Regions from separate parts of the Staphylococcus pasteuri genome, predicted to be linked through region 1. Evidence: predicted binding sites of a transcription regulator. Region 1 holds the regulator's gene; each other region holds the start of a gene.

Region 1 (10,880 bases):
TGCCTAATTGAGTTATCATTTCTGCATGTCCACCAAGCTTTTGTACAGTACATGCAACGTTACATGGTGCCCCTCCAACTTGTCGTGAGAATTGTTCAACATCCTTTAAAGCTTTATTTGTCACAGTTGGCATAAAATCAATTAATGCTTCTCCTATTGCGAATAAACGTCTCATTGATTGTCACCTTTCAAATCATATTTAGTAAATTGTAGATAAACTTGTCCTGATTCTGTAGATGTTTTAATGCCTGTTGCGTTATTATCGGGGAATATTCTTGAAGTTAATACACGTTCACCATCATTACAGAAAATCTCAATACTTGAGGTATCAACATAAATTCGTAATTGTGATAGTGATGAATCTAGCTTCGTACTACGAGTTGTACCCTCAACATTACCAGGTAGCAAACCACTTTCGGTACGATCAAGCGTTAAAGTATTCATTTGCTTATTATATGAAATCACAGTTGATTGATTTTTAGATGTTCTTAATTCGAAATAAATTTCTGAAGCATCATTTTCTAAAATATCTATAATCAATTCATACTGCTTACCTTCATATGGATGTAATTTGGTTGTGAATTTATTGGCATATCCTAAAGCTGTTTCTTTGTTGTAACGTAACTTTTCTAAGTTTTTAATAGGACGTTGTTTTAATTTACCATTTTCAATATTTAATACTCTAGGAAGTGTTAGACAGTGTGCCCAACCTTCTTCGTCTGTTGGGTATGTAGTATCTGGTAATCCCATCCAACCAATTAAAATACGTTGTCCATTTTCATCTAAAAATGTTTGTGGTGCATAAAAATCAAAGCCTTTATCTAACTCTAAAAATGCTTCGTGATCAAAGTTAAGTGTTTCAAAGTTTAAATCTCCAATTAAATAACCTGATTGATAAATATTTTGATATTTATCTTCTTCACTTTCAATGCCTTGTGGACAAAACATTATGACATCATGTCCATCTAACTCGAAATAATCTGGGCATTCCCACATATATCCAAATTGATTTAATTTTGTTTTGATTTCGCCGAGATAGTGCCAATTCACTATGTCTGTAGTTTGATATAGTAATAATTTACCAAATTCGTCATTTGTCTGTGCGCCTATAATTGCGTAATATTTATCATTATGACTAAATACTTTAGGATCTCTAAAATGGCTTGTATATCCTTCAGGTTGATGGCTAATGACTGGTTTAGGAAACTTTTCTACAGTACCGTCATCTTTAAGTCTAGCTATCATTTGCGTTGCTTGTCTTTGCCAATCATGATCACGATGATTACCTGTATACATATAATAAAGATGTCCTTGGTATTCAAAGGCACTACCACTATATACACCATGGCTATCATATTTTGTATCTGGGCTTAATATAACACCTTCAGGCTGAAAGTGTACTAAGTCTTTACTCGTATAATTATACCAATACTTCAATCCGTGAACTGCACCTAGCGGAAACCATTGGTGAGAAATATAATATTTTCCATTAAAATATATTAAACCATTTGGATCATTTAATAATCCCATCTCTGGTTGAATATGATAAGTTTGTCTATATGGAGATAATTGTGTTTGTTGTTTTAATTCCAATAACTTGTCGCTATCAATATCTTCCATACGTTGATAACGCTCTTCTCTAGTCCATTCCTTCATTCATATCCCCCTAAATATATTAATATTAATTGTTAGTTTTATTCGATATCGTTTACTTTAAATGACATTAATATTTTATCATTTTTACTGGTATCGGTTCCATATGAATTAAATAAAATTTATAATTTCACTGGAATAACCACTGATTCTTCAGTTTTTTCATTTTTTATTAATTGTCTTACTTCAGTCATTGCACGTTTACCAGCTTCAAAATAATTAAATTGAATCGTACGAATTGAAGGTGAAACAATTTGAGTCATCGGATCCCCACCAAATCCATGAATGATAGTAGGTTTACAATTTCTTTCAGAATTAAAGCTATATTTATGAATTGCTAATGCAATCGCATCTGTAGCACCAACGAGTACGTCAACTTTATCTATTTGAGACAAATATTGTTGTACATCTTCTAAAGCATTTTCATATTTGAATGACGTTTCAAAAATACTTGGTTTGATTTGATGACTTGCCAATCCATCTAATAACCCATTTTTACGGTGAATACCTACAGCGATATCATTTTCAGTGACACTAAAGAAGTGCACATGATGAGGTTGTCTTTGGCCAATCCAATTTCCTACAGATAAACCAGCTTGATAATCGTCATGTGTAATACTATGTAAGCCTGGATAATTTTGTCCCACTATAATGATAGGTACGTCAGCTTTATCAATAACTTCTAAATGACTCTCCGTAATATCAGTTGCCATTAATATGATGGCATCTACTTTACTGCGTGATAATGTTTCTATAGCATCTATTTCCGCTTCAATCTGTAACCCAGTATAGTTCAATAATAATTGATAATGGTGTTGATGACATTGCGAAACGATACCTTTAATGGTTTCATCTACAGCATATGAATTCATTCTTGGAATAATAGCTCCAATTAAATGTGTCTGTGTTGCTCTCAAACTTTGTGCAAATTGATTGGGTTGATAATCGTGCTCATTAATGATTTTACTTAGTTTTAGTCGTGTTTTCTTACTAACAGAACCATCATTTAAATATCTTGAAACGGTACTTTTAGATACGCCTGCTAACTTCGCTATATCAGATATATTTTTCATATAAATTACTCACCTATCATATTTTGGAAAACTTAGTACTATTTTATCACATATGTAATCGCTTTAAATACCTATTTATTCTATTAATTTAAATATGATAAGTGAGTTCCAATCAATATTTTACTAACCAAATAGAAATGTGTTTCATACTTCTACTTAATATCAAGTTAATCTTATTCTAATTTTTAATATGTCTATTAAATTTATTTAATTCTCCGTAAAAATAAGCATTTTCTCCATGTACTAATTGATCTAAACCTGTTCGATCTTCAGTAGGTGTCGTCGCTAATGGTGTGAATATTCTGATTATTTTAGCTACTAAAAACGTCATGATGCCACTAAAGGCAATCACTGTTATTACGGATAATATTTGTATACCTAAAATTTTAAAGTCTCCACTATAAATAAATCCATTTTGTATTGAATCATTCACTTGATGTGATTGAAATATGCTTGTACAAATAGCACCCAAAATACCTCCTATACCATGAATTCCAAAGGCATCTAATGCATCATTATATTTGAGTTTGACTTTAGTATAATTAATTACAATATAGCAAATAATGCCACCTATCATCGCAATAAACATACTACTTATATAGCTAACATAGCCTGCTGCTGGCGTTATTGTAACTAAACCAGATAGACTTCCAGATAATAATCCTAATAAACTTGTTGTTTTTTTCATTTTATATTCAATTAGTAACCAGCCAAATGCACCCGCGCTTGCTGCTATAACTGTATTAACAAATGCAACAGCAGCAATTTTATCATATGTAAAAGCACTACCCACATTAAATCCATACCAACCAATCCAGACTAAAATCCCGCCTATTAATGTAATGAGTAAATTATGAGGTGTGGGCTTTTCTTGTTTCTTTCCAATGCCAATCATTATTCCTAATACTAAACCTGATACTCCTGAGGTAATATGTACAACAGTCCCTCCTGCAAAATCTAAAGCACCTAATTGACTAATCCAGCCTTTTCCCCAAACCCAATGAGCTACAGGACTATATACTAAAATCACCCATATAAATACAAATATAAGATATGGAATAAATTTCATTTTTTCAGCTACTGAACCCGATAATATAGATACAGAAATGGTACAAAACATCATTTGGAATAACATAAACAACGATAACGGTATATGTGCATCAATTGAAGTTGAAATATCGAATCCAACATGGTTTAATCCGAAGTATTCTAAACCACCAATCCAATTATTTCCTTTACTAAAACTTAAACTAAACCCTATTATTGCCCATGCGAAAGTAACAATAATAATAGCTGACATACTTTGCATTACTGTATTTAATACATTTTTAGATTGTACTAAACCACCGTAAAATAAACTTAATCCCGGTGTCATTAACCAAACTAATAAAGTACATAAAAATAAAAACATTGTATCATTTAAATTCATATGATCACTCCTTTGAAAATATATTACTAATACTTTCAAAGAAATAGCAAAAATCGGTCATATTTCCTTTCATAGCATGTTAGAAAATATGACCTATAAAATTAAATTCCAATATAAAATAGAAAAAAGGAACAAGCATCTTTCATTGGATACTCGTTCCTTTTGAAATCTATTTAATTAAGCTTTTTGAACTGTAATCGTCCATGAAGCATCGCCTAGCTGTTCGTAATTAGTTACAGGGTAACCATTTTCAGCAGCCCAATTTGGAATTGCTTCTGTTGCTTGAGTACAATCAAAATCAATTTTCAATTCATCACCTGAATCTAATTCAGTCATTTTCTTTTGTGCTTCTATTAATGGGAAAGGACACACCATTCCTACTGTACCTAATTCATATACCATGTTATTTCCTCCTTAAGTTGTTTGTGTATGCTGTTGTAATGTCGTTTTAGGCTGTTTAGTTGTAGATTTTTGTAATTGTTTCATAGGTTTAACAAAAATAAAATAACTCATAAACCAAACACCTATAATCATAGAGCCAAGTGCTATCCAACCTTGCCAACTCATTGTTGCTGTTTCAACTAGACCATTACCAATTGAACATCCACCAGCGACAGACGCACCAAAGCCCATAAACGCACCACCTAAGGCACTATTTCTAATTGTTTTTTTATCTGGTAAACGCCATTTAAATTCTTTAGAACCTTTTGCGGCAATATAAGATCCTAAGAATATACCAATAACCAGCAATACTCCCCAATCTACGAATTTTGTATTACCACTTATTAGAAAGTTTACGATATTTGAAGATGGTGTAGTAATACCTAAGCCATGATTTCTACCTGTTGAACTACTCATTGGCCATGCTAATAAAGCGATTAATCCTACTGCGATTGCAGCTGCAAATGGGTGATATCTTTTTTCAAATAGATAATGTCTTAAGCCTGTATATTTTTGTTTTAATTTTGGTACTGCAACTTTAGGTTTTCTAAGCGTTTTAGTAACAAAATAAATTGTAATGATAGCCAATATTACAATTAAAATCCAATGTGGAATGTGTAATGTTTCGGACATACTCGCATTTACATTTGTAGGCTTATTAATGAAATTTAATACTGGTGAAAGAATACCTGTTTTAGTAATTGCACTTGTTAATGCATATAAAATAAGTGCTATCCAGCTACCAATTAAACCTTCTCCTGCACGATAATATGTTCCTGTAGCACATCCTCCGGCTAATACAATTCCAATTCCAAATACAAAGGAACCTATTACTGTACCAATTACTGGAAAAGTATGGGATGGCACAGTAAGTAATCCTAAACTAGTTAATATGAGTAAACCAATACTTTGTACTGAGATTGCAATGAGTAAAGCGTAAAACATTTTATTACTCTTTTGTACATACATATCTCTAAATCCACCGGCTAAACAAAATCGGGTTCTTTGCATAACGAAACCTAACAAAAGTCCAACAATTAAACCACTAATTATCATCCAAATCATTTTATCACTCTTTTCCGATAAGTTTACTAGGTATTATATCCAATTAAGTATTCTTTTTCAAGATTATAATTTAATATTTCATTATTAAATTAATTCTTTTTGTTCAAAGCTCATAAAAAAACACACCCTATCTATTGATAAGATGTGAACTAGCTATTATGATTGCAGATCATCTATTTGTTGAACAAGCTCTTTTAATTCATTAGCTTTCAAATGACTAAATTTAAACCATTCATTTCTATAATATATAAGTAATTTATAACCTAATAAGCCTTTTCTGACTTCATAACGAATCATTTGCTTTACATTAATTTCTAAATTGAGTGGATTATGATTTGTATAATATGATTTAAATACTATCGTTTGCTCTGACAAAACTAACTTACCAGGTATGTATATTAATGAAGGTAGATGTGCTTTATAAGTACATCCCACTTCTAATATTGATTTATTAGTCATTTCACAGCCTCCTAAATCATATTTTTATTAATCATAATTTCTCATAAAGAATAACAATGATTGTAATTCAATACCTAAATCAATATGATGCACTTGTACATCTTTAGGGGTGTTAAGTCTTGCTGGCGTGAAATTCATGATTCCTTTAACACCAGATTCAACAAGTTCATCTACTACAGTTTGTGCTACATGTTCAGGTGTAGTTAAAATAACTACATCAATATCCAAGCTTTTTAGTGTTTCCTTAATAGTTCTGCTATCTTTAATTACTACTTTTCCTACTTGTTCGCCTATAACATTTTTATCTACATCAAATGCTTCAGTAATAGACATTTCATCATGTATAGAAAAGTTATACGTTAATAGCGCTCGACCTAAATTACCTACGCCGACTATAGCAATTTTAATATCATTACTTCCGTTAATTTCCTTTTTGAAGAATTCAATTAAACTATCAATATTATAACCGTATCCTTTTTTACCTAATTCTCCAAAATATGAAAAATCCCTACGAATCGTAGCTGAATCTATTTGTAATGCTTCACTAATCGTTTTAGAATTAACACGATCGATTCCTTTACTTTTTAAATTACTTACAAATCTATAATATAATGGTAAACGTTTTAAAGTTGCTCGAGGAATTTTAACGTTACTTGCCATTTTATAAGTCTCCCTTCGACGCTATAACTGGTACAATTATTATTAAATCAACGCAAATATGTTTGCGATAATAAAATTTCAAATAATTGTTTACAATGAATACTTGCTAATTATACATTAATAAAATTTAAAAATAAATATCCTAGTTTCAAGACATGACTTAATACTGTAAAATAAAGAATAATATGATTAACAAATTTTTAAACATATCAAACTATATTAATAGTTTATAATGATATCGCTAATATAGAAAGGTGAAGTCGGATGATACTTTTACAACTTAATGACATATCTAAATCGTTCGATGGTGAAGATATCTTTACTAACGTTGATTTTGAAGTTAAAACTGGTGAACGCATAGGTGTAGTTGGCCGAAATGGTGCTGGTAAGTCAACGCTTATGAAAATTATAGCAGGTACTGAAGATTATGATAGTGGTCATATTTCAAAAATTAAAAATCTTAAAATCGGCTATTTAACTCAACAAATGACATTAGACTCAAATGCCACTGTTTATGAAGAGATGTCGAAACCATTTGAACATATTAAAAATATTGAATCCCTTATTAAAGAAGAAACTGATTGGTTAGCTAAGCATGCTGGAGATTACGATACACCAGACTATCAATTACATATGGAAAAATATGAATCTCTATCTAATCAATTTGAACAACTTGAAGGCTATCAATATGATAGTAAAATTAAAACAGTCCTTCACGGTTTGAATTTTAATGAAGAAGATTTTGATAAGCCTATTAATGATTTTAGTGGTGGTCAAAAAACAAGATTATCACTTGCACAAATGTTACTTAATGAACCTGATTTGCTATTACTAGATGAACCTACTAACCACCTTGATTTAGAAACAACAAAATGGTTAGAAGATTATTTAAGATACTTTAAAGGTGCAATTGTCATAATCAGTCATGACAGATATTTCTTAGATAAAATCATTACTCAAGTTTATGATGTAGCCCTAGGTGAAGTAAAACGCTATATAGGTAACTATGAACAATTTATACAACAAAGAGATAAATATTATGAAAAACGTATGCAAGAATATGAAAAACAACAAGAAGAAATTAAACGACTTGAAACGTTTGTTGAAAAAAATATTACACGTGCATCTACAAGTGGAATGGCAAAAAGTCGTCGTAAAACATTAGAAAAAATGCAACGCATCGACAAGCCTATGATTGATGCTAGAAGTGCTAATATTCAATTTGGTTTTGATAGAAATACTGGTAATGATGTTATGCATATCAAACAATTAGAAATTGGTTATGATCAAACGCCTATTACCCAACCTATCACAATGGAGGTTTCAAAAGGAGACCATATTGCCATTATTGGACCTAATGGTGTTGGTAAAACGACTTTAATTAAAACAATTGCCAATCGTCAATCCAAATTGGCAGGTGACATCACATATGGTGCTAATTTAAATATGGGTTACTATGATCAAAAACAAGCTGAGTTTAAATCAAATAAAACTATTTTAGATTATGTTTGGGATCAATATCCAAATATGAATGAAAAAGATATTCGTGCCGTATTAGGTAGATTCTTATTCGTTCAAGATGATGTCAAAAAAATTATAAATGATTTATCAGGTGGCGAAAAAGCAAGACTTCAACTTGCTTTATTAATGTTACAACGTGATAATGTTTTAATTTTAGATGAGCCTACCAACCACTTAGATATAGATTCAAAAGAAATGTTAGAACAAGCGCTAGAGCATTTTGAAGGGACTATCATCTTTGTTTCTCATGACAGATATTTCATTAATCAACTAGCTAATAAAGTATTTGATTTAGATCATGATGGTGGCAAAATGTATCTAGGTAACTATCAATACTATATTGATAAAACAGAAGAAGCAGCCGCTTTAAAAGCCCAAGAGGATAAAGAATCCCAGTCCGTTCATCAACAAAATAATAACCAAACAATGACAAATTCATACGATGATCAAAAACAACGTCGTCGAGAACAACGCAAAATTGAACGTGAAATTGAGCAACGAGAGCAGATAATTGAAAGTTGTGAAACTAAAATTGAGTCTATTGATAATGAATTGATGCAACCTGAAGTATATAGTAATCCTGTTAAAGCAAATGAACTAGCTGAACTAAAATCTAATACCGAACAAGAATTAGAACAGGCTATGATTGAATGGGAAGAATTACAAGAAAAATTATAAATATCCTTTTTACTATCAGACATTAAAATGTGGATTTTCTACATTTTAGTGTCTTTTTTCTAATTATTGAATTGATATTTATTAACATTAAAAGTCCCCTTATTCATAGCTATCCACAGAGTTATCCTAGTTATCCACAGGTAATATGTTACTCATTTTTTAAGTTATTCAGAAAAAATTAGCTAATATCCACAGTAAATAACACTACTTATCCACAAGTTGTGCACTATTTGTTGATAAGTACGCATGTTCCCTATTGACATTAAATTAATATAATCATTACATACTTCATTGTTTCTTAAATAATGATATGAAATAATTACCTTAATAATACATAAAGGAGCTTTTTTATGGATGATGTCCGTTTATTTCTATTATTTGTGTTAGGTGTTGTTTTATTAACTACAATAGTGAGTATTATTTCTGCGATTTTTAATAAAAAACAACTCGTTACAAAAATTAATCAATTATGGCCCAATCGTCAAAAATTAGAAAATTTTATTCGACCTAATGCCAGATATGATTATCAATATCAAACATATCGTTCTAATTATGATGAAAATTCGCTTATAGATAATAAAACTTGGTCAGATTTAAATATGGATGCATTATTTCAATCTATGAATTTTAACTTTACAGCCATTGGTGAAATGAGATTATATGCTACTTTACGTGGTATGTTTAAAGCAAATAATAAAGAATTAAAACGTTATTTTAAGCATAATCGTTCATTTAGAAATCAAGTTGCTTTCCATTTAGCACAAATTGGTAAAAGTGTGTATCCTCACTTCCCCGATCAATTAAGGGCAACATCTTATTTATGTTTGCACCATTATTACCAATTATCGCTTTAGTCTATACGTTTATTAATACATCTAATGGAATTATGGTACTCGTATTAGCTTGTGTTTTTAATATTATTTTATCTGTGAGTTTAAAAAAGACTTATGAGCAAGATTTGAAAACTATTTTTTATACTGCAAATATTTTAAGTCAAAGTAAGAAATTAACTGAAATTGAAGGAACACCAGATTTAAATGTAAACTTTAATCATTTTAAAAGTGCTCGCTATTTAAGTGGCTTATTAGTAAAAATAGAAGGTGGCGATTTTGCATCTGCCTTTATTTTATTAATTAAAACTGTTTTCATGCTAGATTATACAATCTTTCACATTATACAAAATAGTTATTATAAATATTTAGAAGAAGTATTAAATTGTTATGATTATATTGGTCAGTTAGATAATCACTATGCTATTTCTTTATATCAAGAAACTTTAGATGAATATTGCGAACCTGAAATAATACAATCACAAGATACACAACATTATTTATGTGATTTTGAAGATTTAACGCATCCATTAATTACAGATGCTGTACCGAATGATTTATCTATTAATCAAAATATTTTATTAACTGGTTCGAATGCTTCTGGTAAATCTACCTTTATGAAAGCAGTGGCACTTAATTTAATTTTAGCCCAATCAATAGAGACTGCTACAGCCTCTCAATTTAAATATCTACCTGGCTTAGTATTCACTTCGATGGCTAATGCAGATGATGTTCTATCTGGAGATAGTTATTTTATGGCTGAACTTAAATCCATTAGACGTTTATTTAATATTTCAACTGATAAACAAATATATTGTTTTATAGATGAAATATTTAAAGGCACAAACACAACAGAAAGAATTGCCGCTTCTGAATCGGTATTAACCTATTTAAATAATATACCGAACTATTATGTTCTAGCGGCAACACATGATATTGAACTATCATCATTATTAAGTCCAAGTTTCATTAATTATCACTTTAATGAGTCTATTAAGAATGATTCTATTGATTTCGATTTTAAAATTAAACCAGGTAAGGCGAATACTAGAAATGCAATAGAGTTATTGA
Region 2 (10,880 bases), on a different contig from region 1:
TAACACCACATAATGATGCAGTAGAAGTTTAATATGAAATTTTAAAACTCGTAAGTATTATTTACTTACGAGTTTTTATTTCTGAACTTCTGTAAATATTATTACGAGTCTTAACTCCACTACTCCTCATTTTATGTATTTCTTCATCGTATCTAAATACCTGTCTATTATAATTTAAACGAATATCTAATAGTAAAAGTGGAACAATTCCATTTGAAAACTAGTCATTATTTAAATATTCTCGCTTAAAACACTTCTTATCACTTTACTTAAAGATAAAACTGCTTTATTTCTTCTTATACATCATGTAAAATATATATTAACTGAAAACTTAGTGAACTAATGCTATTTTTCAAAATTTGAACGACAATATTTCCCTGGAAAACATACTCGGTAGTGAAATTAAATAGAATCATTGTATATCTATTTAGATTGAGCTGGTATGTATTTTATTTTAAATAAGGAAGCATGCTTTATTGAAGAGTTATATCAATTAGAATTTTATTGTTTCTATCTTTAATAACCCGAGTTGTAAACCAAGGGACTTGAATAAATATTTAAAACAACCCTTAGGAGGAATTATATCAATGTCAGTATTTAAAGTATTCTATCAACATAATAAAGATGAAGTAATCGTGCGTGAAAACACACAAACAATTTATGTTGAAGCACAAACTGAAGAACAAGTTAGACGTTATTTAAAAGACCGTAATTTTAATATCGAATTTATCACTAAATTAGAGGGCGCACATTTAGATTACGAAAAAGAAACTTCAGATCATTTCAGTGTGGAGAAAGCTGAATAATGAAACAATTACATCAAAATGAAGTAGGTGTATATGCACTTGGTGGCTTAGGTGAAGTTGGTAAAAACACTTATGCTATTGAGTACAAAAATGAAATCGTGATTATTGATGCTGGTATTAAATTTCCAGATGATAATCTTTTAGGAATTGACTATGTCATTCCTGATTACACTTACTTAGAACAGAACCAAGATAAAATTGTTGGTCTGTTCATAACACATGGACACGAAGATCATATAGGTGGTGTGCCCTTCCTATTAAAGCAAATTAATGTACCTATTTACGGTGGTCCATTAGCTTTAGGATTGATTAGAAACAAATTAGAAGAACATAACTTATTACGTACTGCTCAACTGAACGAAATTAATGAAGATAGTGTCATTAAATCAAAACACTTTGAAATTTCATTCTACCTTACTACTCATAGTATCCCAGAAGCATACGGTGTTGTTGTGGATACTCCAGAAGGTAAAATTGTTCATACTGGAGATTTTAAGTTTGATTTCACACCTGTTGGTGAACCAGCTAACATTGCAAAAATGGCTAAACTTGGTGAAGAAGGTGTGCTTTGTCTCCTATCTGACTCAACAAATGCTTTAGTACCAGATTTTACACTTAGTGAACGTGAAGTTGGTCAAAATGTCGATAAAATTTTCCGTAATTGCAAAGGTCGTATCATATTTGCTACCTTCGCTTCGAATATCTATCGTGTACAACAAGCAGTAGAAGCCGCTGTTAAACACAATAGAAAAATTGTCACATTCGGACGCTCAATGGAAAATAATATTAAAATTGGTATGGAATTAGGCTATATTAAAGCTCCACCTGAAACTTTTGTAGAACCAGGTAAAATTAATAGTATTCCTAAACATGAATTACTTATTTTATGTACAGGATCTCAAGGTGAACCAATGGCAGCATTATCTCGTATTGCTAATGGTACACACAAACAAATTAAAATTATCCCAGAAGATACAGTGGTATTTAGTTCATCACCTATTCCTGGTAATACAAAAAGTATTAACCGTACAATCAATGCACTTTACAAAGCTGGTGCAGATGTCATTCATAGTAAAATTTCTAATATTCATACATCTGGACACGGTTCACGTGGAGACCAGTCCCTTATGCTACGTTTAATTCAACCAAAATACTTCTTACCTATTCATGGTGAGTACCGTATGTTGAAAGCACATGGTGAAACTGGTGTTGATTGTGGTGTAGATGAAGATAATGTATTTATCTTTGATATAGGTGACGTACTTGCCTTAACATATGATTCGGCTCGTAAAGCAGGCAGAATCCCTTCAGGTAATGTCCTTGTCGATGGTAGCGGTATTGGTGATATAGGTAACGTTGTTATTAGAGATCGTAAATTATTATCTGAAGAAGGTTTAGTAATCGTTGTAGTTAGCATCGACTTTAATACTAACACGTTACTTTCAGGTCCAGATATCATATCAAGAGGTTTTGTTTATATGCGTGAATCTGGCCAATTAATATATGATGCACAACGTCGTATTAAAACAGATGTTATATCCAAATTAAATCAAAATAAAGATATACAGTGGCATCAAATTAAATCTTCAATTATTGAAACATTACAACCATATTTATTTGAAAAAACAGCTCGTAGACCAATGATTTTACCGGTTATTATGAAAGTTAATGAAAATAAAAATCAATAATTCTATAATAAACTCCCATAAGTAATAATTATCCTTCGATAATTTCACTTATGGGAGTTTTTGTATTGGAAAAATAAAATATTAGAACATAAAAATACACTCAGATGAATTGAAATTAATCTACTTCATCTGAGTGCTAGAATTGTAGGGTATATCCCTACTTATTACTAATATTATTTATTTAACGATATTCTTTTCAAAGCGACCTAAATCATTATCGTGTCCAATCATAATCAGTATATCCCCGATTTCAATACTTAAATATGGATCAGGTGAAACTATAAACTGCTTACCTCTTTTAATAGCAATAATATTAATTCCATATTGAGCACGGATATCTAAGTCTATGATAGTTTGTCCAGTCATTTTTTCTGTAGCTTTTAATTCAACGATTGAATGTTCATCTGCTAATTCTAAATAATCTAATACACTGGCACTTGCAACATTATGTGCAATACGTCTTCCCATATCACGTTCTGGATGTACAACAGTATCTGCCCCTATTTTATTTAATATTTTGGCATGATAATCATTTTGTGCTTTGGCTGTAACCTTTTTTACACCTAATTCTTTTAAAATAAGTGTTGTTAAAGTACTAGATTGAATATTTTCACCAATTGCCACAATAACATGATCAAAGTTTCTTATACCTAAACTTTTCATTACTGCTTCATCTGTTGTATCTGCAACAACTGCATGTGTTGCAATATCGCTATATTCATTGACTCTATTTTCATCACTATCAATAGCCATAACATCCATATCTAAGGCGTTAAGTTCACGAACAATACTGCCACCGAAACGACCTAAACCAATTACAACGTATTCCTTTTCCATAATTGTCCTCCGTAATATATACACATTTAAATAACAACGGCTAAATCAATCCTTACTAATGTAACACTTTAAAAATTGATTCAATACCGATGTTATATATTGATAAACTTTTATAAATTATTTTTTGCCCTCAACATAATCTTTATCGAAAACAAATAATCTCAATAATAATATTAACGATGGAACTAATAAAAGTAAACCTAAAATAAATGCTATTACAAGTGCTAGACCCATTTCATCATTGACATGGGAACTTGAAATTTTCACAAATGGTTGTAATAAATATGGCAATTTACTGATACCATATCCGAAAAAGGCAAATAACATCTGTAGAATAACCATAATAAATGCCAAGCCATGATTTTTCTTAAATATTGTTAATGCACCAGCAATTAAGAAAAATATAAAACTAATAACAAACATCCACCAATAGTTAAAGACAGCATTATTAAAATGATATGAATTTTGAACTCTTAGTGATAAAAAGACAAATAATGAAATAATCATCATTGGTGGTCCCCAAAATATATGCCAACGTCTCATTAAATCGTATGCTGGTTTATCATTCGCTTTATTAGCATAAAACGTTAGGAATCCTGAAGATATATAAAGTACAGATATAATGGCTAAAAATACTACGGACCATGCGAAAGGACTTAATAACAATTGAACCCATTCCAAATCAACATGATTACCAACTTCTTTTATATAGCCACCTTCTGAAATCGTTAATCCAGTCGCTAATGCAGCCGGAATCAACAAACCTGTTAAACCATATAAGACAATCCATGGTAATTTAGTATCTTGACCATAATTTTCAAATGCGTAAAAACTATTTCTAATTGAAATCAATATCGTTCCAAGTGAACCGGGAACAAGTAGCACTGTTCCTAAATACTTAACTGAATCCGGAAAGAAACCAACGAAACCGACAAAGAAAAATACAAAAAATACGTTGGTTACTTCCCAAACTGGACTTAAATATCTTTCAATAAGGTGATTAATTTTCTTTTCATCACCAGTAATTTTAGAGTGGAGTGCAAAGAATCCTGCACCAAAATCAATTGAGGCTACGATGATATAGCAAAATAAAAAAATCCATAACACTGTAATACCTATATATGAATACATCATTTGCTATCACCTCTTTCTTTAATTACTCGATCAACATCATTGATTGCCGGTTTATTTTTAAACATTCTTAGTAAAACATAAGCTGAAGTTACTAAAAGTACTAAATATAATAAACCAAATAGTATTGTTACTAACGTAATGCCTCCAGCTTGTGTTGCAGCTTGTGAAACTCTTAAATAACCTCTTACAATCCATGGTTGGCGTCCCATTTCAGTTAAGAACCAACCAAACTCTATAGCTAACATAGAAGCTGGTCCAGTTAATAAAATACCGTATAACATAGCTTTATGAGTTGTAAACTTACGTAATTTTTTAATGATTAAAAATAACATATATATTCCAGAAACAATAAAACAAAATACACCCATAGATACCATTAAATCAAAGAAATAATGAACGATTAATGGTGGTAATTCATTTTTAGGAAAATCATTAAGTCCTTTTACTGTTGTTTTCGTATTATTATCAGCTAAAAAACTTAACATTCCAGGTATTTCAATAGCACCAGATACTTCTTTTGTTTTGTCGTTTAATACACCAAAAAATACTAAATTGGCATGTGACTGCGTATCAAAATGCCATTCATAAGCTGCTAATTTTTCAGGTTGTACTTTGTGCAAGAATTTTGCAGACATGTCCCCTGCTAACATAGATAATAATGTTGATATAAAACCAACAATCATAGTCATTTTTAAAGATTTTAAATGATATGTTTTATCTTCTGGGTGACGATTTTTTAATAACTTAAACGCTGCAATTGCTGCAAGAACGAATGCCATTGTCATACCTGCTGTCGCAACGACGTGAAATGATCTTACAATAAATGATGAATTAAACATTGCTTCTAATGGTTGAACATTCACCATTCGACCATTCTTCATTTCAAAGCCAGCAGGTGTATTCATAAATGAGTTAACTGACGTTATAAAAAATGCTGAGAACGACCCACCGATAATCACAGGTAAACCAATGAAAAAGTGAATCCATTTATTTTTGAATCTATCCCATGTATAAAGATAAATACTTAGGAAAATTGCTTCAAAGAAGAAAGCAAATGTTTCCATAAATAATGGTAAGGCTATGACATGACCACCCATTTTCATAAATGTCGGCCAAACAAGCGACAGTTGTAAACCAATAATTGTACCCGTTACAACACCAACTGCAACAGTTATTGTATAACCTTTTGACCATCTTCTTGCTAATGCTATATAATTCGCATCATTATTACGTATACCAAGAAATTCTGCAATAACAAACATTAATGGCATACCAACACCGATTGTTGCAAATATGATATGTACTGCTAATGTCATACCTGTAAGCAATCGGCTTATTTCTACTGAATCCATATATAATCACCTTGTACTTATAATTTTAAATATTTTACAATGCTTAAAATTATAAATCTTCTGTATCACAAACAAAATACATCTGCTTACAATTTTGATATAAAATTTATTAAAAGACACACAATGTTCACACCATTGATATTTTAAGAATTTATCTATAAGATAAGTCTATACAAATTTAAGAGAAAGGAAATTTTCGATGTCACAGATAACATTATATACTCAAGACGATTGTCCACCTTGTACATTTGTTAAAAATCATCTAAAAGCAAATAATGTTGATTTTATAGAAAAAAACATTAAAAATAATCAATATCGTATTGAAATGATGGATTATGATGCGTTTGCTACCCCATTTATATTGTTAGATAACCAACCTATGTATCAAGTTGATATGGATAAAATTAATGATGCTTTTAATATTAAATAATCTTGAATGAACAAACAAAAAAGCAACTAGAGCAAAATTAATTGCCCTAGTTGCTTTTTAATATATATTATTTTGAAATGTTATTAACTAATTCGATAACTTCCTCTTGTGTAGCACAATCAATAGCACGATTTGCTAATTCTGACATTTCGTTTTGGCTTAAGCCATTAATTTGTCTTCTAGCTTTAAGAATAGATGTAGGACTCATTGAGAACTCGTCTAATCCTAAACCTAATAATAATGGCACTGCAGTTGCATCTCCTGCCATTTCACCACACATACCTGTCCATTTACCTTCTTTGTGAGAAGCTTCAATAACTTGTTTAACTAAACGTAAAATTGAAGGGTTGTATGGTTGGTATAAATAAGATACACGTTCTGACATACGGTCTGCAGCTAATGTGTATTGAATTAAATCATTTGTACCGATACTAAAGAAATCAACTTCTTTAGCAAATACATCAGCTAAAGCTGCAGTTGCTGGAATTTCAACCATGATACCAATTTCAATGTCATCAGATACATCATAACCTTCGTTTTGAAGATTTTCTTTTTCTTCTAATAACATAGCTTTAGCATCACGGAATTCTTTGATAGTTGCAACCATTGGGAACATAATATTTAATTTACCATAAACAGAGGCACGTAATAACGCGCGTAATTGTGGTCTGAAAATATCGGGTTGTGCTAAGCAAAGACGTATCGCTCTGTAACCTAAGAATGGATTCATTTCATCAGGTAAGTCTAAGTAAGGTAATTCTTTATCGCCACCAATATCTAATGTACGAACAACGACACGTTTACCTTCCATAGTTTCTAATACTTTTTTATAAGCTTCGAATTGTTCTTCTTCAGTAGGTAATTGATCTCTACCCATGTATAAGAACTCAGTACGATATAATCCAACACCTTGTGCACCATTTTCAATTACACCTGGTAAATCATTTGGTGTACCGATGTTAGCTGCTAATTCAGCATGAACACCATCTACAGATACAGTATCTGCATCACGTAATTTTTGTAATTCTTGTTTATCTTCAAAGAAACGTTCACGTTTATTTTGATAAGCAATTACTTCATCTTCTGTAGGGTCGATAATAACATCACCTGTTAAACCATCGACAATAATCATATCACCTTGTTTCACTTCTTTAGTGATTGATTTTGTACCTACAACAGCAGCGATTTCTAAAGAACGACTCATAATTGCTGAGTGGCTTGTTCTGCCACCAATATTCGTAACAAAACCTTGAACGAATTCTTTGTTTAATTGTGCTGTATCAGAAGGTGTTAAGTCATTACCAATAATAACAACACTTTCATCAATCATACTTGGGTTTGGTAATTCAACACCAAGAATATGTGCTAAAACACGTTTAGAAACGTCTCTAATATCAGCAGCACGTTCTTTCATATATTCATTATCCATAGATTCAAAAATAGTAATAAATTGAGTAGTAACCTCATTTAATGCTGTCGCAGCATTAACTTTATCATTTTTAATTTTATCTTGGATAGGTTGAATTAATTCTGGATCATCTAAAACAAGTAAATGTGCATCAAAAATAGCTGCTTTATCAGCGCCTAATTGAACTTCTGCATTATTTCTTATTTTAGTTAATTCAATTTTAGATGCTTCGATAGCGTTATTGAATTTGCTAGTTTCACCTTCAACATCAGTGATTGTTTCACTGCTGTCAAAAGTTAAGTCTGGCTCAACTATTAAGTATGCTTTAGCGATTGCTACACCGTCAGATGCCGCAATACCATTAATTAATTTAGACATATTACTTAGTTAAACCTTCTTTTGATAAGACATCACTGATTGATTCAATTGCTTCTGTTTCGTCGCTACCGTCAGCATAAATTGTAATTTCAGCATCTTTACCAACACCTAAACTCATAACACCCATAATTGATTTTAAGTTAACTTTTTTACCGTTGTATTCTAATTGAATATCTGAATCAAATTTTGAAGCTGTTTGTACCAACATTGTTGCTGGGCGAGCGTGAATTCCTGTTTCATCGATAATTACATATGATTTTTGTTCCATAAATTTATTTCTCCTTCTATAAGTTAGAATCTTCAATATACTTACAATCTAACATAATTTTTTATACTTTAACTTTACCAAAACCAATAGTTAAATTCAATTTCTTTAAAACCGGTTTCAGTATATTTCTACAAAATTATAACAATTTATAGTCTTTAAAGTAAATCTTTGACGACTTTTTCACATTTTTCAATGTGATCCTGGCCTAATTTTTTCATGAAATAATAACTAATTGATGCTGAAACTGCTTGTCCAACAAATGGGAACCATTTCGTTTGTTTAGCAGCTGTTCTTTTAGCAACATCTCTGATAACTACTTTCATCAAAGCATTTGTCAATTTTTTACCAATGAATTGACTACCTTGGATAGCTGCCGCTGACATAATACGTTCTCTAACATCATCACTTAATGAATTAACTTGTTTATGATCTAATCCATAGATTTTGTTTACATCGCTTATGATATCTCTCATTAATTTGATATCAACACCAAAATCTAAACCTGGAATAGGTACAACACTCATACCAGATGATAATATAGATTTCTTTTTAACGAGTTTTTCCGCTGATTCTCGTCTATCTTGTAATTCACTTTGAGTTACTGGTAAATTACTTTTTTCTTTAATTTCTTCAATATTTAAAACTCTGTTACCAACAGTATTAGTAACTTTGTTAGTCACTTTATTTCTAATACTCATCTTATTCCCCTTCCCAGATTCATATTTCATTAAGACTATATACCCAGTTTATAAATATTTAATGCTCAATATTAACGAAAATCGCTTTTAAATATTTTGAAGGTTTGTAGTGAGGATGTGTTTTAAAGTCTTTAGGTAATCCCATAACTTCTTTAATTTCATATTCAACTTCAGCATTATCTAAAGTCGTTTTAATTACATTTTTAAATGCTTTAAGTGAAAATACACTAGAATTCGTACATAACAATAATGTTCCCTTTTCAGATAAGATGTCTAAAGCACCGTCAATTAATTTATCGTAATCTTTTTGAACAGAAAATGTTTTTTTCTTGTTACGTGCAAAACTTGGTGGATCTATAACGATTGTGTCATATTGATGACCATGTCTTTTGGCATAATTGTAAAAATCAAATGTATCCATAACATAAATATATTCAGATTTAGGATCAATCGCATTTAGTCCAAAATTTTCCTCTGTTAATCCTCTTGAACGATTAGCTAAGTCTACACTTGTTGTTGATAAAGCATTTTGAGCAGCTACCACAGAAAATGCACCAGTGTAACTAAACACGTTTAAAATATGACGTCCCTCAGAAAATTGGTCACGTAATTTTTTCCTTACTTCTTTTTGATCTAGGAATATACCAGTCATTAATCCATCTTCTAAGTCAACATTATAAAATGTGAAATTTTCCTCTATAACAATTGGAAATGTCTGACGTTCCCCTTCAACAAATCCACCAGTATACTCTGTATCTTTGAAACGCATTTTTTCATAAATAGATTGATACTCAAATGTTGATTTTATTGCTTCTAAAATATAGTAACGATACTTATAAATTCCTTTTGAATACCATTGAATTAACAAGTTCCCATCATAATTATCAATTGTTAATCCTCCGACACCATCGCCTTCAGCATTAAATAATCTAAAAGCATTTGTTCCATCAATATGGTAATAATATTCTCTTTCAGTCAATGCCTGTTCGAATAGTCTTTTGAAAAAAGCAGTATTAATATCTTCAGAAGGATTATAACTTAACACCCATCCTAAACCTTTATGTTGTCGACCTACATAAGCGGTTGCGATATATTGCTCCCTACCATCTACTAATTTGAATAAATCCCCCTCTTTCAGGTGATCATGTGCATAAATATCATCTTCGTCTATTAGTGGATATTGATTATGGTATTTTGTTTCTTTTCCTCTATTTAAAGTTGCTATTTTCATATACTTAACTTACCTCTCTTTTAATATATTTCTACGGGAAATTAATTTAAATTCACAATTAAGCCTTATACTTTAATTTTTATAAGCTAACAAGTAAATATTTTAATTCAATCGCTATTTTAACAAATTTTTCATCTTACTCCTATTTTCTAACAAAAAAAGAGCGGTATCACAATTCAATCTTTAATAAGAAGGAACTGTAACCCGCTCAAAAATACGTATTATTATTGTTAACGATACATATCTATTTCATGCATAACTTCAATTGTATTATTTTGGTTTATCTCTTAATTGCAATGAGTATGCAATTATGATTGCAATTAACATTAGTAATAGCGTCGGTGTAATAAACACTGATAATAATAATCCATGAACCATAATATTCATAAATTCGGTTAATAATTTGAAGAATAAAATGCTTCCCATAAATAATTGAAGATAATAGAATTTACCTCTTAAGAAATAAGTTAATGTTGTCGCAATATATACAATGATAATAAATAACAGCAATAACAATGTTACCCATTCAATCACATATTGTGTTTGAGATAATTCCCATTCACCTGATAAGAATAAGGCGTTTCTGTTGTTAAATTCTAAAAATGTAAAGAAGAAAATAACTACACCGCAGAATATTTCAACATACATTG
Region 3 (10,880 bases), on a different contig from region 1:
ATTTGTAGCTGTTTCTGATTTCTGCGATTGTGAATCAGATGAATTATCGTTAGATGATGAAGTAGATTTTGTACTTTGAGAATTTTTTGAATCATTTTTGCTTGCTTCAGAGTTACTATGGTCTGATTGACTAGACTTAGAAGCTTGCTCTGAATCAGAATTCTGTTTGTTAGTTTGATCAGTTTCACTATGTTGTTCAGATTTATTTTCAACGCTTTCACTAGATTGTGTATCTGATTTCTCGCTACTACTAGACGTAGATTGAGTACTATCAGTTGTGTCATTTTTTTCAGAACTTTGTGTTTTTTCTGATGAAACAGATTCACTTTTCGCTGTGTTTTCACTATTGCTTGCATGTTTAAGTTCAGTTGAATTTTGATTTGCGACTGCTTGACTTTGTGTAGAAAGCTCTGAAGTTACAGGTAATTCAGAAGCTGCCATTGCTTGATGATTATGTAACATATTAACTGTAAAAGCGCCACCTGCTATTGTAGAAGCTTTTATAGCATTTCTTTTTACAAAGTTACCTTTTTCTTTACCTTCATCAGAATCTTCCATTGTATGATTGGAAAAGATAGGTAATCCCATGATTCGCATTAATTTAATTTCTTTGATACCTGATTTAATCCAATGTTTCCCAGATTTATATAATTTAACCCGAGATTTTTCGTTTTCTAAACTGTGTTTTAAATTTCTTTGTCTTTTTGACATTGAACCATACTCCTTTAAATGTTGCTGTGTAAGAATGGGTTAGTCTCAATGTAATAATACACTAATATTTAACTTCATATTACGTAACAAATATATCACACTTTGAGATTAAAATATATTTATATTATTTGGAAAATAAAATTGTTATCCTATTACAACGAATAGAGTAAAATTCAATAAGTTTGTATAATATATTTGTTGTAATACAAGTATAACTGTTCACAAATCTATTTCTAAAAAAGTTTTTTGTGATTATTAATTTTGAAAGCATTTAAAGATTTATAAAAATCAAAAAGAGTGTAGTTAATTTATATGAGGGGATACTGAGGTTTGTCTGGCGTCAATGTGCTCGGTGTCTAATTTAGAACTGATATTCTAAAATTTTTAAGTACAATCGAAACGTAAAATTCAATAAAAAGCAATGATAAATACTTTAATATAAGTGAACTACTGTAAACATTTACCTTCAATAAATCTTTACAAAATCTTTACAATTCCTTAATTTAAGTTTTTTTGTATAGAAAGTTGGGGATTAAGAAATATCTAATATAAAGGAGAGACTAACAATGAAACATACAAAAACAATAGCTTTATTATCATCGGCAGCCATTTTATTAGGTGCGTGTGGCAATGGAGGTAGTGATTCAGCTTCAAATAAAAAAGACGAAGGTACAAAAGATACTACTGTAGCAGTAAAAGATATTAAGACAAATCCTGAAGATGCGATTAAAAAAGCGCAACAAACATATAAAGGTCAAGATTTAAAAGATATTTCATATGAAAAATCAAATGGCGACTGGGTATACAAAGTTGAACAACAAGACACTAAGAATAACAAAGAATCAGAAGTCATTATTAATGACAAAGATAAAAAGGTAATTCATAAAGAAACTGAAAAAGGCGAATCTAATAATTCTAATGATTCGTTTAAATATAGTGATGTAAAAGATTATAAAGATGCCATTAAATCTGCTCAAAAAGAATTTGACGGTGACGTTAAAGAATGGTCATTATCTAAAGATGATGGAAAATTAGTTTATGATTTCGACCTACAAAAAGGTAAAGAAAAACATGAAATAACAGTCGATGCTAAAACAGGTAAAGTATTAGACAATCAACAAGATGATTAGTATATAATAGAAAATCGTATTTGAAAAAGCAACCTAACGATATGTTAGGTTGCTTTTCGTGTATCTGAATGTTCTATTTAAAAATTAATATAGTTCTAATAATTTCTTCCAATTATAAGAGATCATTACAGCAATACTCATAACTAGAAGTATAATTACAAGTTCTGAAGCCATATAACCTTGTGATAGATGTACCGTAAATAATGCGCCTAGCATAATAACGATAAAACCAGCAGCAACGTAATTTGAAAGTAAACCTATAATCATAAAGATACCACCAATAAATTCAAACAATCCTAATAAAATGCCTAAAAATGCTGGAAAGCCTAAGCCAGCCATCATTTCCATAGGTTCTTTAAATCCACTAAATACCTTTTGTGAACCATGTATTGTAAAAGTGACACCTAACATAAGTCTAATTAATAATAATCCTATTCTCATAGCGTATAACTCCTTTTGTATATTTTATATACTTGATATAACAGTTATATTACAATGCTAGCTATTTACATTCAAGAACAAATCAGATATTTATTGTAACTAAACAATTAAAAATAGATTACAAAATGTAATAAAACGATAAAATGCTATAAATTTTAAAAAATAAAGTCCTTCTTACTTTAGAAATACATATTTTACAAAATTTGATAATAAAATTTTAATAGAGTAAGTCAATTACGTTATAATACTTATGTTCATATAATATATACATAAATACCAAATTAGTTTAGAGTGAAATTAAGTAGGGCACTTATAAATATAGGTATATGCAAATTACATATAGTAACTAAATGATATAAAAATATTAATAGGGGGAACATCATTGAAAAAAGTTTTGACCAGTATTCTGATGATAATTATGTGTTTAATCGTTGTATCACCAACTGTTTTAGCATCACAGTCACCTGTAGACGTAGCTAAACAAGAAAAACAAAACATTGATAAGCAATACAATCCAAAAGGTATGATAGTAACTACTGAGGATGGACAAATACTCTACAATTATCACGACAAAAAACAAGTTGATCCAGCTTCAACAACCAAATTGATGACAATGAATTTAATATACGATGATATTAAATCTGGAAAAGTGAAAATGAACGATAAAGTAAAAATTACATCAAGATATGAAAAAATGTCAGAATTACCTAATTTAACAACATTTCCTTTAAAACAAGGTGAAACTGTTACAATCAATCAATTATTGAAACAAGCAGCATTAGAATCAAGTAATGCTTCTACGTTAGTTTTAGCTGAACATATTGATGGCAATTCTTCAAAATTCACAGATAGAATGAATAAAAAAGCAAAAGAATTAGGTATGAAAAATACAAAATTTACTAATCCAAGTGGAGCAAATAATAAAGTATTACAACCATATGAACCGAAAAAATATAAAAATGATACTATTTCTCATACATCTGCACGAGATATGGCTATACTCAGCACAAATTTGTTAAAAGAACATCCGGATGTTTTAAAAATTACAAAGCTTTCTAAAGATACACAATCTAATCAAGAGCTACATAATACAAATACGTCATTACCAAATGAAGCAGATGCTATGAAAGATGTTGATGGATTGAAAACAGGTACTAGTGACAATGGCTATAATCTAGAATTAACAGCTAAACGACACCATTTAAGAATCGTTACTGGCATATTTAATGTTATGCCCTATCCTAATGAACAAGCTAAACACGCACGTCAAAAACTTGCGAATGCTTTAACTGAGCATGCTTTTAAACAATATGAATACCGTAAAGTTGTTTCAAAAGGGGAACATAAGATAGATGATAAGGAATACGAAGTTAAAAAAGATTTATATGATTTAGTTCCAAAAGATAAGAAAAAATATAAATTGAAAGTTTCTAAAGACAATCGATTATACGTTGATTATGATAGACAATTTATAAAAGATCATCACGCCCCTAGCGTTAAAGTTGAAGCTACGACACATTGGGGCATGATTTTCCTTTACATACTTATGGCGGTCGTAGGCCTTGTATTACTTGGTATGTTGACAATTATTGGTATCAAAATTTATTTTAAGAATAATAAATAAATATATAAATTGAGATAACTAACCTACCACTTTATGGATAAGAATTTGTATTAAGAGCTATTAAATTGACAAAAACATAAGTAACTGCAAAGATTACATTTATATATAGATTAATTGCTTTTAAATTAATCTTTATAACTAGAAATACGGAGGGGTTTATAATGAAAGTAGGAATTATTGGGGCTTCAGGTAAAGTTGGACAACTTATTTTAGAAGAAGCAGTAGATAGAGGAAACCAAGTAACGGCTATCGTAAGAAACGCATCAAAAGTTTCGAACTCAAATGTAGATGTCATTGAAAAAGATATTCATGATTTAACTACTTCTGATATTACAGCATTTGATGTAGTGGTAAATGCATTTGGTGCACCATTAGGCGATTCAGAAGGTCATATTAATGCAGGTCGTCATTTAATTGATATTTTAAAAGGTACAGATACTAGAGCAATTATTGTTGGTGGTGCAGGAAGCTTATATGTTGATGATGCTCACACTACTAAACTGATTGACACTGAAGAATTTCCAGATGTAGTCAAACCAACTGCAATAGGCCAAGGACAAAACCTTGAAGAATTACAAAATGCAGAAGGAATTACTTGGACATTTTTAAGTCCTTCAGCTGAATTTGATTATGAAGGTGCAAGAACTGGTAAATATAAATCTGGTAAAGATCAACTATTAGTGAATTCTAATGGAAAAAGTTATATTAGCTATGCTGATTTTGCAATAGCTATTGTAGATGAAATTGAAAACCCACAACATATTAATGAACGTTTTACAGTTGTAGGCGAAGAAAAATAATAAAGTTATCACTTTTATCATAAAGTAAGGCGGAAATTTTGAGTTGATATTCAATTCAAAATCTCCGCCTTTTTCTATTATTTATTTCCTAGGATATAAACCTAAATATGATTCTAAACTTTTACCTGATTGTTTAACTTTTTTCGCTTTATCTTTTCCTAAATAACGTAAATGCCATGGTTCATATTGATAACCTGTTTCATTCTCTTTATGTTTCCCATATCTTACAATGAAACCATAATCAGCAGCATGTTTTTTAATCCATTTACCTTCTTTAGTTTTACCAAAGCTACGATATAAATTTTTATCTGAGCCCTGTGCTCCTACATCAAATGATAATCCAGTTTGATGTTCAGAGTGACCTGGTTTCGAACTATATTTATTAGCAGCTTTTTCGCCATCTCTAGCTTTATAATTATTAAATAGTTGTACTTGTGTTTGATAACTTCTAAAACCACTTATTTTATATAATTGAATATTATCTTTCTTTGCATCTGTCATCATTTTATTTAAAGCACGTACCGCTTTTGGATTTTCTCCTGGATTGAAATCTTTAGGTAATTTAATTTGTTTATTTACGATTAGAATACCATCAATATATGTCTTTCCGTCTTTTTTAATCTTTTTATGATTTTTCTTCGAATGGTTATTATCACTTTTTTGATTTTTTTCACCTAAATGACCATTTGAACATGCTGACAGTATTAATAATCCCATTAATAAAAAAAGATATAACTTCTTCATGTAACATTTAACTCCTTTAAACTATTAATCACTCAATACTTGAAGGTTAGATGATGTCATCATTCCATACTAAATTAGCCTAACATATTTGCTTGAAAATTTAATTGTATTTAGTCAATAAATTCACTTTTTTAAAGTGACAAACTATTCTTTTTACCATTAACTATAAAATTGTTATATAACAGATAATTTAAAAGATATACTGTATTAATTTATTTCACAGGTTCTTTAATCAGCCACATATTATATATAATTTAGCCATAAATTATGTGAAAATAATCACAAAATACATGCTATACTCTTTGTGAAAGCGATAACAAAATTTGGAATTAATTAACTAATAATAAATAATTGGAGGCGAAAGGTATGTTAGAAACAAATCATACTCATGCTTGGCAAGGTTTTAAAAATGGACGTTGGAATAGACATTCAGACGTAAGAGAATTTATTCAATTAAACTATTCTTTATATGAAGGCGACGACGCATTCCTAGAAGGTCCAACAGAAGCTACTTCAAAATTATGGGACCAAGTGATGCAATTGTCTAAAGAAGAACGTGATCGCGGTGGCATGTGGGATATGGATACAAAAGTTGCATCGACAATCACTTCACATGATGCAGGATATTTAGACAAAAACTTAGAAACAATCGTTGGTGTTCAAACAGATAAACCATTCAAACGCTCAATGCAACCATTTGGTGGTATACGTATGGCGAAAGCTGCATGTGAAGCATATGGATATGAATTAGATCCAGAAACTGAAAAAGTCTTCACAGATTATCGTAAAACACATAACCAAGGTGTATTCGATGCATATTCCAGAGAAATGTTAGATTGCCGTAAAGCAGGAATTATTACTGGGTTACCAGACGCTTATGGCCGTGGACGTATCATTGGAGACTACCGCCGTGTGGCATTATACGGTGTAGATTTCTTAATGGAAGAAAAACTTCACGATTTCAATACAATGTCTACTGAAATGTCAGAAGATGTAATTCGTTTACGTGAAGAATTATCAGAACAATATAGAGCTTTAAATGAATTAAAAGAATTAGGTCAAATGTATGGTTTCGATTTAAGTCGACCAGCAACTAACTTTAAAGAAGCAGTGCAATGGTTATATCTAGCATATCTAGCTGCAATTAAAGAACAAAATGGTGCAGCAATGAGTTTAGGACGTACATCAACATTCTTAGATATTTATGCAGAACGTGATTTGAAAAATGGTGACATTACTGAAAGTGAAGTACAAGAAATTATCGACCACTTCATTATGAAATTACGTATTGTTAAATTTGCTCGTACACCAGACTATAATGAATTATTCTCAGGAGATCCAACATGGGTTACTGAATCTATTGGTGGTGTAGGTATCGATGGCAGACCACTTGTTACTAAAAACTCATTCCGTTTCTTACATTCATTAGACAATTTAGGTCCAGCACCAGAACCAAACTTAACAGTACTTTGGTCAGTGCGTTTACCTGAAAACTTCAAAATTTATTGTGCAAAAATGAGTATTAAAACAAGTTCAATTCAATACGAAAATGATGACTTGATGCGTGAAAGTTATGGCGATGACTATGGTATTGCATGTTGTGTATCTGCTATGAAAATTGGTAAACAAATGCAATTCTTCGGAGCAAGAGCTAACTTAGCTAAAACATTATTATATGCAATTAATGGTGGTAAAGATGAAAAATCTGGAAAACAAGTAGGACCAAGTTACGAAGGTATTAAATCTGACGTACTTGATTATGATGAAGTCTTTGCTAAATTTGAAAAAATGATGGATTGGTTAGCAGGTGTCTACATTAATTCATTAAACATTATCCACTACATGCATGATAAATATAGCTATGAAAGAATCGAAATGGCATTACATGATACAAATATCATTCGCACAATGGCTACTGGTATAGCAGGATTATCTGTAGCAGCAGACTCATTATCAGCAATTAAATATGCAAAAGTAACACCTATTAGAGATGAAAATGGACTTGTGACAGACTTTGAAATCGAAGGAGATTTCCCTAAATATGGTAACAACGACAGCCGTGTAGATGATATTGCAGTAGACTTGGTAGAACGCTTTATGACAAAATTACGTAGCCATAAAACATATCGTGATTCAGAACATACAATGAGTGTATTAACGATTACTTCAAACGTTGTATATGGTAAGAAAACAGGTAATACACCAGATGGACGTAAAGCTGGAGAACCATTTGCACCAGGTGCTAACCCAATGCATGGACGCGACCAAAAAGGTGCATTATCATCATTAAGTTCTGTAGCTAAAATTCCTTATGATTGCTGTAAAGATGGAATTTCAAATACATTTAGTATTGTTCCAAAATCACTAGGTAAAGAAGAAGAATCACAAAACAAAAACTTAACAAGTATGCTAGACGGTTACGCTATGCAACATGGCCATCACTTAAATATCAATGTATTTAATAGAGAAACATTACTAGATGCAATGGATCATCCTGAAGAATACCCACAATTAACAATTCGTGTATCTGGCTATGCAGTTAACTTTATTAAATTAACTCGTGAACAACAATTGGATGTTATTTCTCGTACATTCCACGAACAAATGTAGAAAATAAGGTGGGAGCAAAATGCTTAAAGGACACTTACACTCCGTTGAAAGTATGGGTACAGTAGACGGACCAGGAATTAGATATATATTATTCACACAAGGTTGTTTATTAAGATGTTTATATTGTCATAATCCAGATACATGGAAAATTAATGAGCCATCAAGAGAAGTGACAGTAGATGAAATGGTAAATGAAGTATTGCCTTATAAGCCATACTTTGACGCCTCAGGTGGAGGAGTTACAGTTAGTGGTGGCGAACCATTGCTACAAATGCCATTTTTAGAAGCATTATTTAAAGAGTTAAAAGCTAATGGAATAAACACATGTCTTGATACTTCTGCTGGATGTGTTAACGATACAATAGCGTTTAATCGTCACTTTGATGAATTACAAAAATATACAGATCTCATGCTTTTAGACATTAAACATATCGATAATGAAAAACATATTAAATTAACAGGCAAACCGAATACACATATTCTTAAATTTGCACGTAAGCTTTCAGATATGAAGCAACCTATATGGATAAGACACGTTCTAGTACCAGGAATTTCAGATGATAAAGAAGATTTAATTAAATTGGGTGAATTTATCAATTCGCTAGATAATGTTGAAAAATTTGAAATCTTACCTTATCACCAACTCGGAGTACACAAGTGGAAAAATTTAGGCATTCCGTACGAATTAGAAAATGTTGAACCACCAGATGATGAAGCAGTCAAAATGGCATATCAATACGTTAATTTCAAAGGAAAAATTCCAATCACGCTATAAAAAACTATATTATACCCCATAAAATACCCTTCAAATTATGGACATATCAAAGCAGAATTTGATATGTCCATTTTTAATAAAATTTGAAGTAATTGTTAATTATTTATCAAAATATAAAAAATAATTTAATAATCATTAAGTTTATTTTTAAAGTGTGTTTTAATTGTGAACATTTATCATATTTTAACTATTTTTGTGTATTTATGGTAGTATGAACTTGGAAATAGAATTAGTTAGCAATATTTCTAAATTTTATATTTTTTTAGCACTTTTTGTAAACGCTATCAAAATATATTTCAGGAGGGGATAAATTGAAAAACGTCATAATTAATGCAATGGGGACGGTGATTCGCTTATCAATTAATCACAATCAACCAGATTCAATTTTATCTCAAGCCGAGTCCAAAATTCATACTTGGGAAAAACAATTTAGTGCTAATGACGAGCACTCAGATTTAATGAAAATTAACCGAATGGCTGGTATAAGGCCAGTAGTAACTAGTGATGAAATATTTAAAATGATTCAGCTAGGTTATCATGCAACATTAACTTCTAATCAAAAAATGAATATCTTAATAGGCCCTTTAGTTAAACTTTGGAAAATTGGTTTTGAAGATGCTAAAAAGCCGAATGAACAAGACATTCAATATGCGATAACGTTAACGAATCCTGAAAATCTAGAATTGAATGAAGCAACAAATGAAGTTTATTTAACTAAGAAAGGTATGGAGATTGATTTAGGCGCTCTTGTAAAAGGGTATTTTGCTGATCAACTTCAAACATTTTTCATTAATCATGGTGTAACTTCAGGGATTATTGATTTTGGTGGTAACGTGATTACGATTGGTGAAAATACACCAACATCAAGAAGTTGGAAGGTAGGTATTCGTAATCCTTTTTATAAGAATAGTAATCCACTTGCAGTTTTAGACATTCAGCAACAATCTGTTGTGACTTCAGGTATATATGAGCGCTATTTTATAAAAGATCATCAATTGTATCATCACATATTAGATAGTAAAACGGGATACCCAGTTAATAATGATATTGCTAGTGTAACCATCGTATCTGATCATTCTGTGGACTGCGAGATATGGACTACGATTTGTAGTTTTGGGCAAGCATCACAAAATATTGAACTACTTAATCAAATAGATGGTATTGAAGGTGTCATTGTTAAACGTGATGGCGACATCGTCTCAACTTCAAGAATTTCTATGCAAAAAAAATATGTAATTTAAATACTCTAAATGAGTATTATATTTTTAAATACACATGTGAAAATAATCACAATTTATCAGGAGGATGACTTATGAATAAAGAAATTTTAGATACTGTCAAATTGAACTCTGGAGCTGAATTGAAAAACCGTATTGTAATGGCGCCAATGACAATTCAAGCTGGCTATTTTGACGGTAGTGTGACTTCAGAAATGATAGATTACTATCAATACCGTTCAGGTGACGCAGCTGCAATTATTGTAGAAAGTTGCTTTGTTGAAGATCATGGACGTGGATTCCCGGGTGCTATTGGTGTTGACACAGATGAAAAGGTTAAAGGTCTAGCAAGATTAGCACAAGCGATTAAAGACAAAGGATCAAAAGCAATTCTACAAATTTATCATGCCGGTCGTATGGCTAATCCAAAATTAAATGAAGGAGAACAGCCAATCTCCGCAAGTCCAATTACTGCATTGCGACCTGATGCTGCAACACCGCGTGAAATGACTACATCACAAATAGAACAAATGATTAATCACTTTGGCGAAGCAACTCGTAGAGCAATTGAAGCGGGATTCGATGGTGTAGAAATTCACGGTGCGAATACGTATTTAATTCAACAATTCTTCTCTCCTCACTCTAATAGAAGACAAGATGAATGGGGCGGTAGTCGAGAAAAACGTACAAAATTCCCAATCGAAGTATTGAAAAAAGTTCAAAGTGTTGTAGCTCAAGCAGACGCTAAAGATTTTATTATAGGTTATCGCTTCTCTCCAGAAGAATTAGAAGAACCAGGTATTAGATTTGAAGATACAATGTATCTCT

Evidence for each region. Region 1 encodes Rex, which represses fermentation and respiration genes when NADH is low (regulators of the CRP and FNR family bind a similar motif). Its sites were predicted from a motif close to TTGTGAAATATTTCACAA; they were not measured.
Region 2: a site for Rex is predicted at 5,840-5,857, ahead of Q4528_RS08015 (cytochrome ubiquinol oxidase subunit I). Genes of this name have one in related genera too.
Region 3: a site for Rex is predicted at 5,718-5,735, ahead of pflB (formate C-acetyltransferase). Genes of this name have one in related genera too.

Annotation. Positions count from the first base shown of each region.
Region 1 covers NZ_JAUOQO010000008.1:86,991-97,870, forward strand. The annotation lists gene Q4528_RS10040 (carbohydrate kinase family protein) at 1-175, opposite strand, end outside; gene Q4528_RS10045 (sucrose-6-phosphate hydrolase) at 172-1,656, opposite strand; gene Q4528_RS10050 (LacI family DNA-binding transcriptional regulator) at 1,776-2,726, opposite strand; gene Q4528_RS10055 (ammonium transporter) at 2,905-4,155, opposite strand; gene Q4528_RS10060 (sulfurtransferase TusA family protein) at 4,333-4,557, opposite strand; gene Q4528_RS10065 (YeeE/YedE family protein) at 4,570-5,661, opposite strand; gene Q4528_RS10070 (hypothetical protein) at 5,818-6,120, opposite strand; gene Q4528_RS10075 (redox-sensing transcriptional repressor Rex) at 6,148-6,780, opposite strand; gene Q4528_RS10080 (ABC-F family ATP-binding cassette domain-containing protein) at 7,045-8,979, shown strand; partial or broken gene Q4528_RS10090 (MutS-related protein) at 9,330-10,880, shown strand, end outside.
Region 2 covers NZ_JAUOQO010000006.1:71,711-82,590, forward strand. The annotation lists gene def (peptide deformylase) at 1-32, shown strand, start outside; gene Q4528_RS07995 (DNA-dependent RNA polymerase subunit epsilon) at 588-806, shown strand; gene rnjA (ribonuclease J1) at 806-2,494, shown strand; gene Q4528_RS08005 (potassium channel family protein) at 2,672-3,331, opposite strand; gene Q4528_RS08010 (cytochrome d ubiquinol oxidase subunit II) at 3,449-4,465, opposite strand; gene Q4528_RS08015 (cytochrome ubiquinol oxidase subunit I) at 4,462-5,817, opposite strand; gene Q4528_RS08020 (glutaredoxin family protein) at 6,017-6,247, shown strand; gene ptsP (phosphoenolpyruvate--protein phosphotransferase) at 6,315-8,033, opposite strand; gene Q4528_RS08030 (phosphocarrier protein HPr) at 8,035-8,301, opposite strand; gene Q4528_RS08035 (hypothetical protein) at 8,457-8,999, opposite strand; gene Q4528_RS08040 (class I SAM-dependent rRNA methyltransferase) at 9,058-10,230, opposite strand; gene auxA (lipoteichoic acid stability factor AuxA) at 10,501-10,880, opposite strand, start outside.
Region 3 covers NZ_JAUOQO010000001.1:410,220-421,099, reverse strand. The annotation lists partial or broken gene Q4528_RS01910 (lectin-like domain-containing protein) at 1-711, opposite strand, end outside; gene Q4528_RS01905 (PepSY domain-containing protein) at 1,278-1,841, shown strand; gene Q4528_RS01900 (DoxX family protein) at 1,926-2,282, opposite strand; gene pbp4 (penicillin-binding protein PBP4) at 2,665-3,906, shown strand; gene Q4528_RS01890 (NAD(P)-dependent oxidoreductase) at 4,068-4,706, shown strand; gene Q4528_RS01885 (M15 family metallopeptidase) at 4,788-5,450, opposite strand; gene pflB (formate C-acetyltransferase) at 5,817-8,060, shown strand; gene pflA (pyruvate formate-lyase-activating protein) at 8,080-8,835, shown strand; gene Q4528_RS01870 (FAD:protein FMN transferase) at 9,147-10,076, shown strand; gene Q4528_RS01865 (NADH-dependent flavin oxidoreductase) at 10,148-10,880, shown strand, end outside.